Regions from separate parts of the Bradyrhizobium sp. SZCCHNR3119 genome, predicted to be linked through region 2. Evidence: predicted binding sites of a transcription regulator. Region 2 holds the regulator's gene; each other region holds the start of a gene.
The links. The regulator PhoB, encoded in region 2, activates phosphate uptake and scavenging genes when phosphate is short. The targets are predictions, from matches to a motif close to TGTCATNNANCTGTCAT.

Region 1: QX034_RS02540 (YbhN family protein) is a predicted target of PhoB. The motif match lies at 4,430-4,446, and genes of this name have one in related genera.
Region 3: QX034_RS02640 (UDP-2,3-diacylglucosamine diphosphatase) is a predicted target of PhoB. The motif match lies at 1,899-1,915, and genes of this name have one in related genera.

The regions. Positions count from the first base shown of each region.
Region 1 is NZ_JAUEUV010000001.1:526,281-532,630, reverse strand. Features, by position in the region: gene QX034_RS02550 (ABC transporter substrate-binding protein) at 1-985, opposite strand, end outside; gene QX034_RS02545 (hypothetical protein) at 1,112-3,058, opposite strand; gene QX034_RS02540 (YbhN family protein) at 3,179-4,273, opposite strand; gene QX034_RS02535 (ferritin-like domain-containing protein) at 4,656-5,162, shown strand; gene QX034_RS02530 (MFS transporter) at 5,346-6,350, shown strand, end outside.
Region 2 is NZ_JAUEUV010000001.1:2,075,964-2,082,313, reverse strand. Features, by position in the region: gene pstA (phosphate ABC transporter permease PstA) at 1-868, shown strand, start outside; gene pstB (phosphate ABC transporter ATP-binding protein PstB) at 865-1,686, shown strand; gene phoU (phosphate signaling complex protein PhoU) at 1,792-2,508, shown strand; gene phoB (phosphate regulon transcriptional regulator PhoB) at 2,524-3,228, shown strand; gene QX034_RS09840 (GcrA family cell cycle regulator) at 3,495-4,007, opposite strand; gene QX034_RS09835 (aspartate aminotransferase family protein) at 4,495-5,703, shown strand; gene argF (ornithine carbamoyltransferase) at 5,700-6,350, shown strand, end outside.
Region 3 is NZ_JAUEUV010000001.1:552,004-558,353, forward strand. Features, by position in the region: gene QX034_RS02635 (threonine/serine dehydratase) at 1-950, opposite strand, end outside; gene QX034_RS02640 (UDP-2,3-diacylglucosamine diphosphatase) at 1,057-1,875, opposite strand; gene QX034_RS02645 (hypothetical protein) at 2,910-3,293, shown strand; gene QX034_RS02650 (hypothetical protein) at 3,478-4,170, opposite strand; gene QX034_RS02655 (hypothetical protein) at 4,492-4,827, shown strand; gene QX034_RS02660 (hypothetical protein) at 5,043-5,276, opposite strand; partial or broken gene QX034_RS02665 (serine hydrolase) at 5,500-5,676, shown strand; gene QX034_RS02670 (IS701 family transposase) at 5,843-6,350, opposite strand, start outside.

The DNA.
Region 1 (6,350 bases), 1.5 Mb from region 2:
CGATGATGTAAACGTCGTCGTATCCGGTGTAGCCGGTATAGGCGGGCGGCGTGCCGAACTTGGCCTTGAAGGCCTGCGCGAACGGCTTGGTCTTCGGCGTCACCGCGACCTCCGGCGTCGCGACGGCCAGCGACGGAATGCCTTCGGCCGCGCCGTTGGTATCGTTCCAGAAGGTCGGGCTGAGCGCCTGCGCGCTGATGCCGAACATCGGCACCGGCACCTGTTGGTTCTTCCACTGCACGGTGGGCTGTACGCCGACGTGGGAGATGCCGGTGACGATCACGTCCGGCTTCTTGGCCTCCATATTGTTGAAGATCGGCGTGAAGTCGGTGGTGTCGGGCGAGAAGCGGATGTGCTCGACCACCTTCAGCCCGGCCTTGGGCAGGCACGCCTCGTAGCCGACGTCCAGCGGCTTGGTCCAGGCCGCGTCCTCGCTCATGATCGCGGCGGTCTTGAACTTGAGCTGATCGGCCAGCAGGTCCTTGGCCGCATCGCAGACCAGCTGGGCCTGCGCCGCCGAGGTCAGGTAGCCGTGAAAGGTGTATTTGTTTTTCTCATAGTCGTTGTGGATCGCCTTGGTGATCTCGTTGGAGGCCGCGCCCGGGGTGATCAGGGGCAGCTTCAGCCGCGCGGCCCAGGGCTCCAAGGCCAGCACCACCTCGCTGATGTAGCTGGCGATTACGGCCGACACCTTGTCCTCATTGGCGGCGCGCTGGAAGGCGCGCACGGCATCTGCCGACGATGAGTGGTCGTCGTAGGTGACGATCTCGATCTTGCGCCCGAGCACGCCGCCTTTGGCGTTGATCTCATCGGCCGCGATCTGCGCGCCGCCGGGCGTGGCGGCACCGGCGATCGCCTGCACTTCGGCGATCACGCCGATCTTGATAGGATCGCCGGACTGCGCGTATACAGGCGCGGTCAGGCAGAGGGTCGTGGCCGCGGCCAACATGGCAAGCGGCGGCGAACAGGCATCGAACCGAAGCATGCGTTTCTCCCTTGACGATCTTGTTGGGCCAACTTGTTAGTTGTGCCGCGCGCGTATAGGTCGCGCGCATGTCAAGTGTAAGCCGCGCTCACGCGGCTTGGAAAGCGCGTTCGGATCGATCTTGGCCTATTGCTGCACTGCGCTTGCGGGCGGCAGCGGCTCGCCGCTGATGTCGGGCTCGGCGGCGTCCAGGCTGAGCACCTGGGCTGCGGCCGGAAAGGCCGCATCCGCCATCGCCGCGTGCCCTTCGGCGGACGGGTGTACCGCGCCGCCATAGACCGCCGACAGCACACCCCAGGTCGCATCGTGGATATCGGAGGGCTGCATCGCAGCCGGCAGGCCTTGCGGATAGGTCATCGCGGCAAAATAGCTGTCATTGGCATCGCGGATCCAGCGTGCCCGCGGCAGATAGGCCCGGTACTCGCTGGCGCCGCGGCCGCAGCGCAAGGGGTCATTGGCGGCATTGACGATGTCGGGATCGAAGCTGTCGCCCTTGGCAGAGAAGCAGTCGCGGTCGAATACGGGATCGCTCGCGGCGCGCGCGCAAAAACCGTGGTCGGCGAACGCAGCCTGATGCGCATCGACAAAGGTCATGCGGTCGCTGCGCGGATCGCGGCACAGCACGCCGCCCTGGCACTGCGCCAGTGCCTTCAGGGTCGGCAGGAACTCGTTCTCGACAAAGGCGGTGACATTGGCGAGCCGCTGCGGATCGGCGGAGAAAGCGGGATGGATGTCGAACCCCGCCCGCCCGCCAGGGCAGGGCGTACCGCCACTGGCGAGCGCCGGATTGCCGTAGGACGTGTAGATCACATGCGAGAGGTCGCCGACCAAGGGCTTGAGGGCCTCGCGCAGCTTGGCGAAGCCCTGCGGCAGGTCGCGCGCAAGCTCGGCGCGGGAATCCTCCACCGAGCCGATCAGGCCGATGCGCTTGAACAGGGTGCGCTCGGTCGGCGTGTCCACGATGACGTCGGACACGAGACCGGAGAAGTTGATGTCGTTGGCGCCGATCGACAGCAGCACGAGGTCGAGCCGGCGATCCGGCTGGCGCCGCTTGGCCGCCGTGAGTGCCTCGCGCAATTCGGAAAGCTGGCCGTTGACGCTGCTCTGGCACGTCGCGATCGAGCGGCCGGGCGGGCATTCGCGCGCCCGCTGGCTGCCGAACAGGCCGTCGGCAATGGTGGCACCAGTGCAGGCGAGCGGCAGATAAGTGACCGCGATGTGCGGATAGCGCACCGCGAGCGCGAGCGCCGTGCGGGTCTGATAGCTGTAGAGCGAGCGATGGCAGGCTGCATTGAACCAGACGGCGCTGTGGCGCTGCCAGTTCTGCAGCGTGTCCGGCGCTTCGCAGGCACGGCCGCCTTTGAAGCCGGCGCGGCTCGGCCGGTAATATTGCCCGGTCGCGCCGCCGAGATAGGAGCGGAAGCAGAAGCCTTCGTCGGCCAACGCGATCGCGCGGTCGGGATTGCCCTCTCCCGAGGCGATGCTGTCGCCGAGACCGGCGATGAAGATGTCGCGCACCTGGATGCCGGCGGATACCCGCTGGCTGCCGTCCGCGCTGGAGACGTCGACCGTGGCGACGGTCTGACGGCCATAGCGGACACGCAGGTTGACCGGCTCGGCACAGTCGAAGGTCGAGCTTTGCGGGCCGTCACCATCGTCGAACGACCAGGCGCAGGTGGCGCCGACCGGGACCGCGCCGGTGAGCCGCACCGTGATCGGGTGATCGATCGGGGTGAGATAGCTCTCCTTCACATTGTCGCGGGTGCAGGGCTCGTTGACGCGGCCCTGCAGATCGATGCAGAGCCGGTTGACGATGTTGCGAGCCCAGCCGCGGCCGTCGCTCTGCAGTTCGAGGCCTTGCTCGGCGGCGAGGATGCTGCGGTCGCGCGCAGCGTCCACGTGAAGCAGGAAGTCGCGCTCCTCGCGGAACAGGCGGAAACGGTTGCGCACCTCCCAGCTGATCTGCATCGGGGTGGCGGTGATCTGGGCGCCGACCGGCGAGGTCGGAATCACGGAGAGCGCGGGCGCGAGCAATGCGGCCGCCAGCAGCAGGCGAAGGGAATCTGGGATCATGGCGCGACGTTTCACGGCAAAGATGCGGCGGAAATAAGAGGGCCGCCTGTCAGATCAAGCCGATTGCCTGGGACAAGTCAGCCATGCCTCAGCTCGGTGCTGCGCCGACATCGCGTCGGATCAGCGCCGCGAGTGCTGTTTCAGCCGCTGCGGCAGCGGGGCCGGCGCAGGAGTTGCCGTGGCTTGAGGCGGCGTGACATGGCGGCGGGATACGTCGTTGAGCTTGCGCCGTTCCTGCCAGGGCTGCACGACATTCATCCAGAGTTCCCGGAACCCCATGATCGAGATTGCCGTGGCGAACGGGATGACGAAATAGAGGACGCGGAACACCAGCAGCGTGGCGAGCAGCTGCTCGCGCCCGAACTGCGGCAGCGCCACCAGCATCGCCGCGTCGAACACGCCGATGCTGCCCGGCGCATGGCTGGCGAAACCCAGCAAGGTGGCCAGGATGAAAACCACCGAGAGCGACATGAAATCGATCGGCGGGTCGGAGGGCACCAACAGATACATGGCCAGCGCACAGAAGCCGAGATCGACCACGCCGATCAGGATCTGCACAAAGGTCAGCCGGGTCGAGGGCAGCACGACTTTCCAGCCGTTCTGGCCGAGCTTGCGGCGGTCCTTGCCGGTCGCGAGCCAGCCGAGATAGGCGAAAATCGCCAGAACGAGCCCGACGCCGATCAGTCGGTTCACCGCCTCCGGCAACTGGTCCATCGTGGAGGCGGCGGACGGGTGCAAGATCATGCCGATGCCGAGCACGAAGATATTACCGAGCCAGAAGGTCAGCCCGGACAGAAAGCAGATCTTGGCGACGTCGATCGCGCTCAGTCCATAGTCGGAGTAGATCCGGAAGCGAATGGCGCCACCGGTGAAGACGGTCGCGCCGATATTGTGGCCGATCGAATAGCTCGTGAAGGATGACAGCGCTGCGATCCGGTAGGGCACGTGCTTCTTGCCGATCGTCCGCAGGGCGAAGAAATCGTAGAAGGTCAGGGTACAAAACGCACCGACGACGCAGAGTGCGGCGAGCGCGATGTGTCCGGGAGGGATGTCGGCCAAGGCGGTCAGGATCACGCCGCCGTCGACCCCCCGGAGCGTGCGCACCAGGGTGGTCACCGCGAAGGCGATGATGGCGAAGCTTGCTGCGATTCCAAGCCGCTTCCAGCCGATCCATTTCTTGAAACCGCGCCCGAGCGCAGTCAGCAGACGCTGCATTCATCCTCCCGGCGGGGCGGCACCACAGATGTGAAGAGGGGCGAAACCATTACTCGATGGCGGGCGGGAATTCCATTACGGAGAGTTCCTTACGGCAAAACACGCCTCTTGTGCAGTCCTTGACAAGGCCGGCTTCAGCTTTCGAACGTGCTGACCCGTCATACGTTGGTCACATAATGTTGACGCCCTGGATTTGTCACAATCACGTCGCCGCCAACGTCCGATTGCGCCGCGCAGTTCCGCAAATGGGGCACGCTCCGATGTTTGTGCTGTGCCGGAACAACGGGCCAAGCCACCGGTTAGCCGAGCGCAGACCACCAGATGAACGCGCGAAAACGATGGCCGGGAGCCAACGGCGTTCCGAGCGCAAGGAGGCGAGACAATGGGACTGTTTACCAAAGACATCAAAACCATGAACGACCTGTTCGTTCACCAGCTGCAGGACATCTATTACGCCGAGAACCAGCTGGTCAAAGCGCTGCCGAAGATGGCCAGCAAGGCCAGCGATCAGCGGCTGAAACAGGGATTCCTGACCCACCTGGATGAAACCAAAACGCACGTGCAGCGGCTCGAGCAGGTGTTCAAGATGCAGGGCATCGAAGCCAACGCTGTCGACTGCCCGGCCATCGACGGGATCATTGAGGAGGCCGAGGAGGTGGCCGGCGAGGTTGCCGACAAGGCCGTGCTGGACGCGGCTTTGATCAACGCCGCGCAGGCCGCCGAGCATTACGAAATCGTCCGTTACGGCAGCCTGATCGCCTGGGCCAAGCAGCTCGGCCGCAAGGATTGCGCGACCATCCTGCAGAAGACGCTCGACGAGGAGAAGGCGACGGATAAGAAGCTGACCAGCCTGGCCGAAGGTGCGGTGAACCTGCGCGCGGCGAGCTGATCTCTCGCCCGAAAATGGTTCAGCTGAGGCAAAACGCCGCGCCCCGCGCGGCGTTTTGGCGCCAGGCAGTCCTCATGCTTCAGCCGCCATGGCGCATGTGATCGATGGTTCGACCGATATCGAAGCATCGTGGTGCGCGCCAGGGCTAATTAACAGGCCGTCCTCAAGATGAGAGGTGCCGGCATGACTCGCTTATCGCTCGCAACAGATACCTCACGGCTAGCCGCGGCGCGGCAAGCTCCGCCATCCCGGCTGGCGAGCGCGCTCACATTGACCGCCATGAGTCTCGGCTTCGGCGTCGTCCAGCTCGACGTCACCATCGTCAACACCGCGCTCGCCAGCATCCGATCTGCCCTCGGGGGCGGCGTGGCTGAGCTGCAATGGGTGGTGAACGCCTATACGATCGCGTTTGCCGCCTTCATCCTGACCGCGGGGGCGCTCGGCGATCGGCTCGGCGCCCGACGTATCTTCATGGGCGGATTTGCGCTGTTCACGCTCGCATCCATCGGCTGCGGCCTCGCGCCCGACGCCATCAGCCTGATCGCGCTCCGCGGCATCCAGGGCCTGGGGGCAGCCGTCCTCGTTCCGAACTCGCTTGCGTTGCTGAACCATACTTATGCCGATGCCAAGCAACGAGGGCGTGCGGTGGGAGTCTGGGCCGCCGGCGCGAGCCTCGCTTTGACTGCCGGCCCCTTCGTAGGCGGCACCTTGATCGCGCTGGTCGGCTGGCGCGCCATCTTCTTTGTCAACGTGCCCATTGGTCTTGCGGGACTTTGGCTCGCGAAGATCTATGCGCAGGAGACGCCGCTCCATGCCGACCGCTCGGTCGACCTGGCCGGGCAGGTTGCGGCGATCACTTCGCTCGGGGCGCTCGCAGCGGCCGTGATCGAAGCCGGCGCACGGGGCTGGACCGATCGCGCCGTCCTGCTGGGTTTCGCCATCGCGATCGCCGCAGGCGTCGTCTTCGTCTGGCAGGAGGCACGCACCCGGCAGCCGATGCTGCCCTTGATCTTGTTTCGCAACCGTCTGTTTGCGCTGTGCGCGCTGGTCGGCCTGTTGGCCAACGTCTCGATCTACGGCCTGATCTTCGTGTTCAGCCTGTATTTCCAGGAGATCAATCACCTGTCGGCGTTCGCGACCGGGCTTGCCTTTGTGCCCATGCTCGGCGTCGTGTTCCCGGTCAATCTG
Region 2 (6,350 bases):
TACCGATACGCCCATCAATCCGGCCAACCGGATCTATGGCCGCCGCCGCCGCAAGGACATCTTCGTCCGTGCGCTGTGCGTGCTTGCCGCGCTGTTCGGCGTGACCTGGCTCGCACTGATCCTGATCGATCTGCTCTACCAGGGCCTGGCTGGCCTGACCGTGCAGGTCTTCGCGACCGATACGCCGCCGCCGGGATCGAGCGACGGCGGCCTGCGCAACGCCATCGTAGGCTCGATCATCATGACGGTCTTCGGCGTCGGCGTCGGTGCTCCACTCGGCTTGTTCGCCGGCACCTACCTCGCCGAGTATGGTCGCCATGACCGGTTGACTTCGGTGATCCGTTTCATCAACGACATCCTGCTCTCTGCCCCATCCATCATCATCGGCCTGTTCATCTATGGCGCGGTCGTGGTTCCGATGGGCGGCTTCTCGGCCATCGCGGGCTGTCTGGCGCTTGCCGTGATCGTGATTCCGGTCGTGCTGCGCACCACCGAGGACATGCTGCTGCTGGTGCCCAATCCGCTGCGTGAGGCCGCCTCCGCACTTGGCCTGCCGCGTTCGCTGGTGATCCGGCGCATCGCCTATCGCGCGGCGCGCTCCGGCTTGATCACGGGCGTCCTGCTGGCGACCGCTCGCGTGGCCGGCGAGACCGCGCCGCTCCTGTTCACTGCGTTGTCGAACCAGTTCTGGAGCCTCGATCTTACCCACACGATGGCCAACCTGCCGGTGACCATCAACAACTTCGTCCAGAGCCCCTATGCCTATTGGAAGCAGCTGGCCTGGACCGGGGCCCTTTTGATTACCTTGACCGTACTTGCCCTGAACATCGGGGCCCGCATTCTGGGCGCCGAGAGGAGCGCAAAATGACCGACATGTCTGTTTCCGTCTCAAGTCCGGCGGGCGTCATTCCGAACAAATCCTTGCCGGACGCCCCGGCGAAGGTGACGGTCCGGAACCTGAACTTTTATTACGGCGATCACCATGCGCTGAAGAACATCAACCTGTCGCTCGGAACCAACCGGGTGACGGCCTTCATCGGACCGTCCGGCTGCGGCAAGTCCACGCTGCTGCGCATCTTCAACCGGATGTATGATCTGTATCCGGGCCAGCGCGCCGAAGGCCAGCTGATGCTGGACAACACCAACATCCTCGACCCCAAGCTCGACCTGAACCTCTTGCGTGCGCGCGTCGGCATGGTGTTCCAGAAGCCGACGCCGTTCCCGATGACGATCTACGAGAACATCGCCTTCGGCATCCGCCTGTATGAGAAGATCTCCAAATCCGAGATGGATGACCGGGTCGAGAAGGCGTTGCGCGGCGGCGCGCTGTGGAACGAGGTCAAGGACAAGCTCAACGCCTCGGGCCTGAGCCTTTCCGGCGGCCAGCAACAGCGTCTCTGTATTGCCCGCACCGTTGCGGTGCGTCCCGAGGTGATCCTGTTCGACGAGCCGTGCTCGGCGCTCGATCCGATCTCGACCGCCAAGGTCGAGGAGTTGATCCAGGAGCTGTCGGACAACTACACGATCGCGATCGTGACCCACAACATGCAGCAGGCGGCCCGCGTCTCCGACAAGACCGCCTTCATGTATCTCGGCGAGCTGATCGAGTTCGACGATACCAGCAAGATCTTCACCTCGCCGAGCGATCGGCGGACCCAGGACTACATCACCGGCCGCTTCGGCTGATGCCGGAAACGGACCCCTTGCATCGGTCGGCAAGGGGCAGTTGGCTGAGGCAGCGAGACCCGAATTGACGCGCCGGACTACGACGGCATTGCCGAGGAGACAGACATGGCCAGTGAACATACCGTCAAGGCGTTTGACAGTGACCTGCAGGAGCTGACGCGGCTGGTCGCGGAGATGGGCGGCTTGGCCGAGCGGCTGATCGTGGATTCCGTCGACGCGCTGGTGCGGCGCGACGTCGCGCTCGGCGAGCGGGTGATCCAGACGGACGCCGAGATCGACAGTCTGCAGCGGCTGATCGAGGAGCGCGCGGTGCTCACCATCGCCCGCCGGCAGCCGATGGCGGTGGACCTGCGCGAGATCGTCGGCGCGATGCGGGTTGCGACCGACCTCGAGCGGATCGGCGACCTCGCCAAGAACATCGGCAAGCGCGTCGCCGCGCTGGAGAGCGATTTCCATCCCTTGAAGCTGATCCGCGGTTTGGAGCACATGACCGACCTGGTGCAGTCGCAGGTCAAGTCGGTGCTCGACGCCTATGCCGCCCACGATCTGCCGGCGGCGATGACGGTGTGGAAGGGCGACGAGGAGGTCGACGCCATCTGCACCTCGCTGTTCCGCGAGCTGCTCACCTACATGATGGAAGATCCCCGCAACATCTCGTTCTGCATTCACCTGATGTTCTGCGCCAAGAACATCGAACGGATCGGCGATCATGCGACCAACATCGCGGAAACCGTGTTCTACATGATCGAAGGCCAGCCGATGATCGACAAGCGTCCGAAGGGCGACATGACGTCCTTCGCGGCCACCGCCCCCGGAAACTGAGAGAGAAGCTGAGCGATGAGTGCGCGCATTCTGGTTGTGGAAGACGAGGAAGCGCTGACGACGCTGCTGCGCTACAATCTCGAGACCGAAGGTTACGAGGTCGAGACGGTTGCGCGCGGCGACGACGCCGACACGCGACTGAAGGAACGGGTGCCCGATCTCGTGGTGCTGGACTGGATGCTGCCGGGCCTGTCCGGCATCGAGCTGTGCCGGCGCCTGCGCGCCCGGCCCGAGACCAAGCAGCTGCCGATCATCATGCTGACGGCGCGCGGCGAGGAGAGCGAGCGGGTCCGCGGGCTCGCCACCGGGGCGGACGATTACATCGTCAAGCCGTTCTCGGTGCCCGAGCTGTTGGCCCGCGTGAAGGGTCTGCTCCGCCGCGCGAGCCCCGAGCGGCTCGCCACCGTGCTCGCCTATGGCGACATCGAGCTCGATCGCGAGAAGCGCCGCGTCGCCCGCTCCGGCCGGCCGATCGATCTCGGGCCGACCGAATATCGGCTGCTTGAGTTCTTCCTGGAACATCCGGGCCGCGTGTTCAGCCGCGAGCAGCTGCTCGACAGCGTCTGGGGCCGCGACATCTACATCGACGAGCGTACGGTGGACGTGCACATCGGACGCTTGCGCAAGCTGCTCAATCCGGGACGCGAACAGGATCCGATCCGCACCGTGCGTGGCGCGGGCTATGCGCTCGACGACCGCTTTGCGAAGGCGGAATCGTGAGCTGAGGGCGATCGCGCGGCGACAAACAGCGCCCGATCAAAGGCGGAGCTTCGGCTCCGCCTTTTTTGTCATGACAAGCGCGCTTGCAACGTGCGCCGCCGTCATCCCGGCGAACGCCGGTACCCATAACCGCAAATGCTGATGATAGAGCTGCAGCTGTAGCTAACATCCATCATAACCACGCCCGCCGGTGGTTATGGGTCCCCGCGTTCGCGGGGACGACAGCTGATGGCTGAGCTAACAGCGCGTCCAAGATGCGCAACAGATCAGCGTGCCGGGCTCTTGCCGGGGTGACGACGGCGATCGGCCGCGGGCTGATAGGCGATGCGCGAATGCTGCGCGCAATAGGGCAGGCCGTTCAGCGCCTTGCCGCCGCAGAAGAAGAAGTCCGCGCTGGCGGGATCGCCGACCGGCCAGTGGCAGGTGCCTTCGCGGAGCTCGAGCAGCGACAGCCGCTGGTTCATCGGCACCACATTGTCGAAGGTGATCGGATCGGGCTCCGTCTCGACCTCGAACACCTGGGCGAGCGCGGTATTGCCGCGCGCCACCGGGCGGGCCACCCGCATCATCGGCTGAGCGGGGCGCGCCTTGCGCTGACGCGGAGCGGCGGCGGCAGGGCTCTTGGCGCGACCGGAGAGGCCGAGCCTGTGGACCTTGCCGATCACGGCGTTGCGCGTCACATTTCCGAGCTCCGCTGCGATCTGGCTGGCCGACAGTCCGGCCTCCCAGAGCTTTTTCAACTGCTCGACGCGATCGTCCGACCAGGTCAATACCGTCATCGCACCTTTCCCTTCGCGTTTCGCTGGCCAGTTTCGGGACAGCGCTGCGGTGCCAAACTCACGAAAATCCCTGCTCGCAGAATCCCTTAGCCCTCGCCGGGCGCGAGATGCGCGCCCGGACGTGTACGCCGAACCACCGAACTCTTAAGGATCAGACCTGCTGCACGAGATGTCGTACTCGATGCGAAAAACGCTACAATATGCCGTGACTCCCGCGCAAGAGTCGGGGGCCACCGTCCACACCTTCCGTCGATGTGGACCGGGAACGCTTAGCACTGTCATCGACCGGAAACCCCACCTGTTCCGCGCTGAGGCGGCTGGCTCACGCGTGTTGACAGCGAACGTCCTGCGCATACAATAGTTGTCCGTGCCGCCTTGAAAAGGCGGCACATTTTGTTTTCCAGGGCCGGGTCCCGGGTGCGCGATGGCGCTGCTTTGCGCCTCCTCGTGCGCGTCTTGACCGGCCCGTCAGCTCAAGTGATCAGCCATGACGGACGTCGCGTCGCATCTGCTCCCCGTATTTGCCCGGATCGATCTCGCCTTCGAGCGCGGCGAGGGCGCCTGGCTGATCGCGACCAATGGCGAGCGCTATCTCGACTTCACCTCCGGCGTCGCCGTGAATGCGCTGGGTCACGCGCATCCGCATTTGGTGAAGGCGCTGCAGGAGCAGGCGACCAAGCTCTGGCACATGTCGAACCTGTTCAAGAGCCCGGACGGCGAGCGGCTTGCGGCGCGGCTGTGCGAGCAGAGCTTCGCCGACTACGTGTTCTTCGCCAATTCCGGCGCCGAAGCGATGGAATGCGCGATCAAGATCACGCGCAAGCATCACGCCGCCAAGGGGCATCCGGAACGTTACCGCATCGTTACGTTCGAGGGCGCGTTCCACGGCCGCACGCTGGCGACGCTCGCGGCCACCGGCTCGGCCAAATATCTCGACGGCTTCGGCCCGCCGATGGATGGTTTCGACCAAGTCCCGCTCGGCGATCTCGAAGCGGTGAAGAAGGCGATCGGCCCGCACACCGCGGGCATCTTGATCGAGCCGGTGCAAGGTGAGGGTGGCGTGCGCACCGCGCCGCTGGGCTTCTACAAGGCCCTGCGCGAGCTCTGCAACGCGCACGGCCTGCTGCTCGTGTTCGACGAGGTGCAGACTGGCATGGGCCGCACCGGCGAGCTGTTCGCGCATCGCTGGCTCGGGGTCGAGCCCGACGTGATGTCGCTGGCGAAAGCGCTCGGCGGCGGTTTCCCGATCGGCGCGTGCCTCGCCACGGCCGATGCTGCGGCCGGCATGACGGCGGGCTCGCATGGTTCGACCTTCGGCGGCAACCCGCTGGCGGTGGCCGCGGCCAATGCGGTGCTGGACGTGATGCTGGCGCCGGGCTTCTTCGAGCACGCGCGCAAGATGTCGCTGCTGCTCAAGCAGAAGCTCGCCGCCGTGATCGATCGCCACCCGGAGGTGATCTCCGAGGTCCGCGGCGAAGGTCTCTTGATCGGCATCAAGGCCGTGGTTCCGTCGGCCGATCTGATCGCGGCGCTCCGCGACGAGAAGCTGTTGACCGTCGGCGCCGGCGACAACGTGGTGCGCTTCCTGCCGCCCTTGATCGTCAACGAAACCGAGATCGAAGAGTCGGTGCAGCGGCTCGATCGCGCCTGTACGGCGCTATCGAGCGGTCAGTCGAAGCAGGCAGCCGCGTCATGAGTAAGACCCCCCGTCATTTCCTCGACATATCTGAGGTTCCGCTACCCGAGCTGCGCTCCATGCTCGCGCTGTCCAGCGACATGAAGAAGAAGCTGAAGGCGCACGAGCCGGCGAAGAAGCCGCTCGAGGGCAAGGTGTTGGCGATGATCTTCGAGAAGCCCTCGACGCGCACCCGCGTCTCCTTCGACGTCGGCATGCGCCAGCTCGGCGGCGAGTCGATCATGCTGACCGGCGCCGAAATGCAGCTCGGCCGCGGCGAGACCATCGCCGACACCGCGCGCGTGCTGTCGCGTTATGTCGATGCCATCATGATACGGATCCTGAGCCACGATGCGCTGCTCGAGCTCGCGGAGTATGCCACCGTGCCCGTCATCAACGGGCTGACGCGGCGCTCGCATCCCTGCCAGGTGATGGCCGACGTGATGACGTTCGAGGAGCACCGCGGGTCCATCGAGGGCCGTACCGTGGCCTGGAGCGGCGACGACAACAACGTTTTGGCCTCCTGGGCCCACGCCGCGGAGCGCTTCAACTTCAGGCTCAATGTCGCGACCCCGCCGCAGCTCGCGCCGGGCAAGGTGATGAAGGATTTCATCCGCGCCACGAACGCGGATATTCGCCTTGGCCATGATCCGGAAGAGGCGGTTGCG
Region 3 (6,350 bases), 1.5 Mb from region 2:
CCGCCCGACAGCACGATCACGACGATCTTTCCGCTCACATCCATGTGGCCGGCGAGAAGCGAGGCGAGGCCCACCGATCCGCCCGGCTCGACCACGAGCTTCAACTCGCGGAACGCGAAGCCGATGGCGCGGCCGACCTCCTCGTCCGAGGCCGACACGGCGCCCGACAGCAGCCGTCCGTTGATCGCAAAGGTGATCTCGCCGGGCATCGCCGCCATCAGCGCATCGCAGATGGTACGGCCCTTGGCGTCATGGGCGACGCGCTGTCCGGCGCGCAGCGAGCGGGCGTGGTCGTCAAATCCTTCCGGCTCGGCGACGATCATCTCGGCCTGCGGAAACTTCGCCTTCACCGCAGTCGAGACCCCCGCGACCAGTCCGCCGCCCGAGGCCGGCACCACGACGACGCCTGGCGCGAGGCCGAGCGCAGTCAGATCCTCCGCGATCTCGCGGCCGACGGTGCCCTGACCGGCGATCACCAGCGGATCGTCATAAGGCGGCACCACCGTCGCGCCGCTTTTGCCGGCGATCTCGCGCGCGATCGCCTCGCGGTCCTCGCGATCCCGGTCGTACAGCACGACCTCGGCGCCAAAGGCCTTGGTGCGCTCGCGCTTGGCGGCCGGCGCATCGGTCGGCATCACGATGGTCGCATGCATCTTCAGCAGCTGCGCGGCATGCGCGACTCCCTGGGCATGATTACCCGAGGAGAACGCCACCACGCCATTGCCGCGTGCGCTCTCGGGGATCGACGCCAGTTTATTGTAGGCGCCGCGGAACTTGAACGAGCCGGTCCGCTGCAGCACTTCCGGCTTGACGAAGACGTGCGCGTTCAGCCGCTCGCTGAGCACGGGCGAGGCCAGCAGGGGCGTACGCACCGCGACGGGTGCGAGCACGCGCGCGGCCGCGTCGATGTCGGCCGCAGTGACGGTAGGGATCGAAGCCTGAATGGTCATGCTACGACTTTACCGCGCCCCGGGACCGCCTCGCAAGCCCGCAGGCATCAACCCAGCTCAGGCCACACGGCGGGAGCAGACGGCCCCTGCCCTTGCGGCCCGTTCGTCACGCCGCGGCGCGCGCCGTCACCCGCGGCACGGGGGCCGGTTTGCGCAACTGGTCGGTCCAGGTGATGATCTCGAAGGAACCGTCCTCGTGCTCGGCGAGCGCGGTGCAGCTCTCGACCCAGTCGCCGCAGTTCATGTAGCGGATGCCCTGCTCGTCGCGGATCACGGCGTAATGGATGTGGCCGCAGATCACGCCGTCGCAGCCGTACCGGCGCGCCTCGGCGGCGAGCGCGGTCTCGAACGCGCCGATGTAGTTGACCGCGTTCTTGACCTTCTGCTTGGCCCATTGCGACAGCGACCAATAGGGCACACCGAACATGCGCCGGAAGAAGTTGACGAACCGGTTCATCTGGATGGCGAAGTCGTAGGCCCTGTCGCCGAGATGGGCGAGCCAGCGCGCGTTCTGCACGACGAGGTCGAAGATATCGCCATGGATCACGAGATAGCGGCGACCGTCGGTGCCGGTGTGCACGGTGTTCTCGACCACATCGATGCCGCCGAAATGCGTGCCGTAATAGCCACGCAGGAACTCGTCGTGATTCCCGGGCACATAAACGACCTTGGCGCCCTTGCGCGCCTTGCGCAGCATCTTCTGCACCAGATCGTTATGGGATTGCGGCCAGTGCCAGCTCGACCTCAGCGCCCAGCCATCGACGATGTCGCCGACCAGATAGATCGTATCAGCGTCGTGATGGCGGAGGAAATCGACCAGGAGATTGGCCTGCGAACCGCGGGCCCCAAGATGAACGTCGGAGATGAACAGCGTGCGAAAGCGCCGGTCCGGGCTTTCTTCACCTGCAGCGTTCTCAATTCCCATGCGCGCCCACCTAACAGCTTCTGATGACAAACCAATGACGAGCGACGTCGCTGCTAGCGCGCATCCCCCGTCCGGACCGCTGCTGAAAGCCGCTCGCGTGACGACTCAGGTATCCCTTGCCGTTTACCCGCGATAACAGCGCGATGCGACAATCAGGCGACAGAAGGGGTGCTTTATGGGGGAAATGCCCGCATTGGTTTTGCACAAAGATTCGGCCTTTTTTCCTTGAGCGGCTGACCAAAAGCTTGACTGAGGGTTTCGTTCCATTGCGCCATTTGCGGGCGCAAACGAAGTAACGACGCCACCACATACAATCCCGTTCTCGCGGCGCATGGCGTCCGAGTTTTGCAGCTAGCTCCACCCTCCTATCGATCGGAGGGCACAGGGAAGGCCGGGTATCTGCTGATACCCATGGCCCGCGTGCGAAAGAAAATGCACGCGGCGGTCACCACAGGTCTCAGCCAGATGCTCCGGCCTTCCCTGCGCGATGGCTTTAACGGCTGCTTCATGCTCTCCCCAGGGACCGGCTTTCTTGCCCCTGTAGCGACAACGCGCGTTCCGCGCGTTGCGCAGACATCAGCACCGGGATGTCAGAACCACATGACTTGACCGTGCGCATCAAGCTGTTCGTCGGCGTGGAAGACCACGCTGCAACCCGATGCGCCCACCGCATCCCGCGCTCAACGTTCGTGACGATCGCGAAGCGCCCCTCCTCGTGAGCACGGGACGAGGGAATAGGACACCAATTTCCGAAAAAACGAAAGTCAATTATTTTTCGCGCCGCATCTGGACCAGCCAAATCAGCTTGATCGCTCAGGCGATTTTCGCCCCTGCGCGCGGACGGTTTCGAGGCTTCCGCAGCCTCGCCGAGATACGCTAACCTTATCGTTGCGTCCTGATTTGCCCGACAGACGACGGCCGGGTCGAAACAGATGGCCTCAAGGGTCCCCTTCGGGCTACAGCTTGAATCCAGTTGTGGCGCTTCGGCCGCGCCAGGCCGGCATCGCCAGTGATCATTGGGGGGGGGACTGGTCATGACAAGAACGATAGCTGCGGCGCTCGCTCTGGCGCTGCCGATCTCGGCAGCGTCAGCGCAATCAAATCTTCCCGTCGAGCCGGGAGCGGCCGGTCCCAACCCGCCTCTGCAGATCACGACGACGTTCCAGGCCCGGATCGACGGCGCCGCGGACGCACGCGATGTGCCCTCCGCCACGGCCCAGGACACCGCACGCCGCGCGCTCTACACCATGGCGGCCAATGAGTGCGCCATCCTGTCCGAATATTGGCGGGCCGACTGCCGGCTGAGTTCGTTCTATGTCTCCGGACCGCTCGCGCCGTTCAGCGGCCCTGCCGCGGCGATCCCATCGATGTACGGGACAGCGATCTACGAACTTCGATTGAGATCGCCGGGGCGATAGCGTGGCGGATCTGCCCCTCCGCTCGAAAGCGAACCCGTTGCAAAATGGTATGAACGAGCGTCAGAACTGAGAGACTATTAGGGCTCGGTGCTCGGTGATGTCTGCTGTACCACCGGGAAGGGCGGGAGGCGGCCGTGGCCTAACTTCGCCTACGGGCCAAGAGCGGTCTTCCCGGGCTGCGCGATCATTGAACAGAAGCGCCGGCTGTGCGTCGTGTGAACCGGCGAATCCCATTGACTAGATATCCCGCCCTAAACACTAGAGTTATGACCCATTCTGGCGTTCCCAGGTGACGGAGTATCTCCGCGTTGCCCTGAACAGTTTGCTCCCACATGTTTTGGTTGGTATAGAACACATTGTCTCCGCCGCACTGGTCGAGCCGCCAATTGATCTCTTCTAGCAAGGCGTCGGCGCCTGACAGATGCCGAGCAAAATTCAATTCCCTTAGAGCACAAACCCGCTCGATCCGGTTGCGGACCGCTTCGTCGTAGCGGATGCCCAACTTCTCAAGCCTTGCATGGGTTGCCTCGTGGACAATAGCTGATGCGATCCATTCGACCGTTGCAGTCTGAGAAGCGACGGCACGCTCATCCAGCACGCAGGCGTTCAAGGAGTGCAAATAGCAACCGGCTCCGTGCGGAACTAGGTTCACCCAAATTCTGGTAAGGTTGTTCTTGACGCGCCGATAGTGAAGCGGAGCATTGCGTTCGATCAGCCGAAGCGCGTCTTCAATACGTTGAATGGCTGGCTTGGCGTCCGATCGAAAACTGCCGACCCAAATGCCGTCAACGAGGTGGCCTTTCGAAAACCAGAGGTCGATCCTCTCCTCGAGGGACGGTCTGGTCGCTGGAACAACCCGCGGAGACATTCTGGCCACGCTTCCTTCCTCCGCATAGCATATCCCATGCGCCTGCCTAGGAGGGCTTAAGAATTAAACTCAACGTGTATCGATTGCTCAGCGATGTCCGCCTTGGGTCAAAGGTGGCTGTGGCCGGCACGCGGATGGCACAGCCGATCTACCCCCAGCTTCGGAAATCGCTGCGCGTTTCGGCACTTTCGCTTCGGGCCATTACCGGAAATTCACAATGTTCGGGCTTCCGTGCGCGTCCGATGGCTTTCTGGTCGCGAAATGCAAACCAAATCGTTACTATTCGCCTGAGCGCTACTTCTGCGGTGGCGGCCATTAAGCAGTACCATCATGAGCCTCAAACCAGCTGTCTTGCGCGAGGCTCCGGCCGATGCGCCTTCAATGAAAAAGGCGCTCGGCCCCAAGCTTGCAAAGCAATACGCTGTAAATCCCAATGTAGCGAAATACTCGTTTGTGCTTAAATTTCCCGACGGCGTCGTCACCGGACGCGCGGTGTCTCGTGCGTTAGGAAAAATACCGACGCCACGCGGGCCAACCCTGCTCGCGGGGATGAACTTTACAGTCGAAGCAATGAGCGCCGCCAAGGCAGATGGTTGTGACGTGGTCGCCGTTCACGAGTACTTCTGGACCGACGCCAGCTACGCAGCCATTCGCCAGAGCATCTAGCCCGTAGGGCGGATTAGCGGAGCGTAATCCGCCGCTCTGGATTCAGTTGGCATCACGCATGATGTCCTGAATACAACGGCGGATTACGCCTTCGGCTAACTAATCCGCCCAACGCGCTCTCGACCTCAGGGTGAACGCCGGCAATGTCTGCTGTTGGGGCACAACCCGAGACGTGGGCTTCCGGGCACCAAAAGCCGCGTTTGACCCGAAGGCCGCTAACTCGAATGGAGGTTGATCGAAATCAGCTTTGCTCCCAATTCCATGAGCAAAATCATCGTTAACGACTGAACGTCTGATTTCGGGTTCAAAGTGGTCGTCTTTGATCCATGCGGAGTTTCGAGATGCAGACGGTCACCATCCTTGATCTGGATTGCGCCGTAGTGCGGTGAGCCATCAATCTCATATTTGACGACGTACTTGACCGGCTCGACTGACTTCTTTTTGGCCATCGCGATGGGCTCCTCGTGGTGGCTGGTTCATAGCAGGCAATTCCTGAAATGTCGTCCTTTGGCCTTAAGGCGCTAACGGCCCGATCGCCAAGCGAGGTCCGCTCGCAAGGTCAACCCGGACCTGAATGTCAGGCGCCCCAAACTGCCGCTTTTGACCACAAGCTTAGAGCTCGCAACAGTCAAGGCACCAATGTACCATCGATCGTCTGGTGGGGGGCGATAGATGGATAAACTCGATGTCAAGATAGATGCCGTTTCTGCTGACATGGATATGCCGCAGCATCCTGGCGCTGCGCTCCTCGTCACCGATGATGACAAGATAATCTACCGTAAGTGTTACGGCTTCGCCGATCTGGAAGCGCTTCGGCCGATTACGACGGACACTTCATTTTATTTGGCTTCGGTCTCCAAGCAGCCCGTAGGGCGGATTAGTACTACTGCGTCACAAATTTCTCCGCGTTTTTGGCGCCGAGACAAGGCCGCAACATGGACATCGGGGCAATGTTCTTACCAGGGCTCGGATCAGCCGGACGCGCATGGTTGCGATCGAGTTCGGCACGTGGCGCTCAGGCCGCGTAGGCGGCTCCTCTGGGTCGATAATCGGCGGGTAAGGGAGGCGCCTGGATTCTCGGGGCGCAACGCGGTCCTGAGGGGGGAATCGTCGCCTGCTCGGCGATCAGGAAGCCGTAAGCCGCGATGCAAAGCGTGGCGTGATGATGGAAGCCGCGCCAGCCGCGTCCCTCATAGTGCCCGAGTCCGACTTCCTGCTTAAGCTCCTCATAGTCGCGCTCGACGCGCCAACGCAGCTTGGCAAAGTCGACAAGGTGCCGGAAGCTGGTGTTCGCGGGCAATGTCGAGAGCCAGTATTTGGTGGGTTTCTTTTCCCCTTCAGGCCACTCGATCAGCAGCCATTCCGATTGGAGCTTCTCCGGGATCAGCTTGTTGTGCCCGACACGAACGCGCATACGGGCGAACCGTGATGACAGCCATTCGGCCGACCCCTCCCGCCACCTGATCGTGCGCCAGGCCTCCTTGGGCAGGCCGCGAGCTACTTTCTCGGCCGGTACCAGGTCC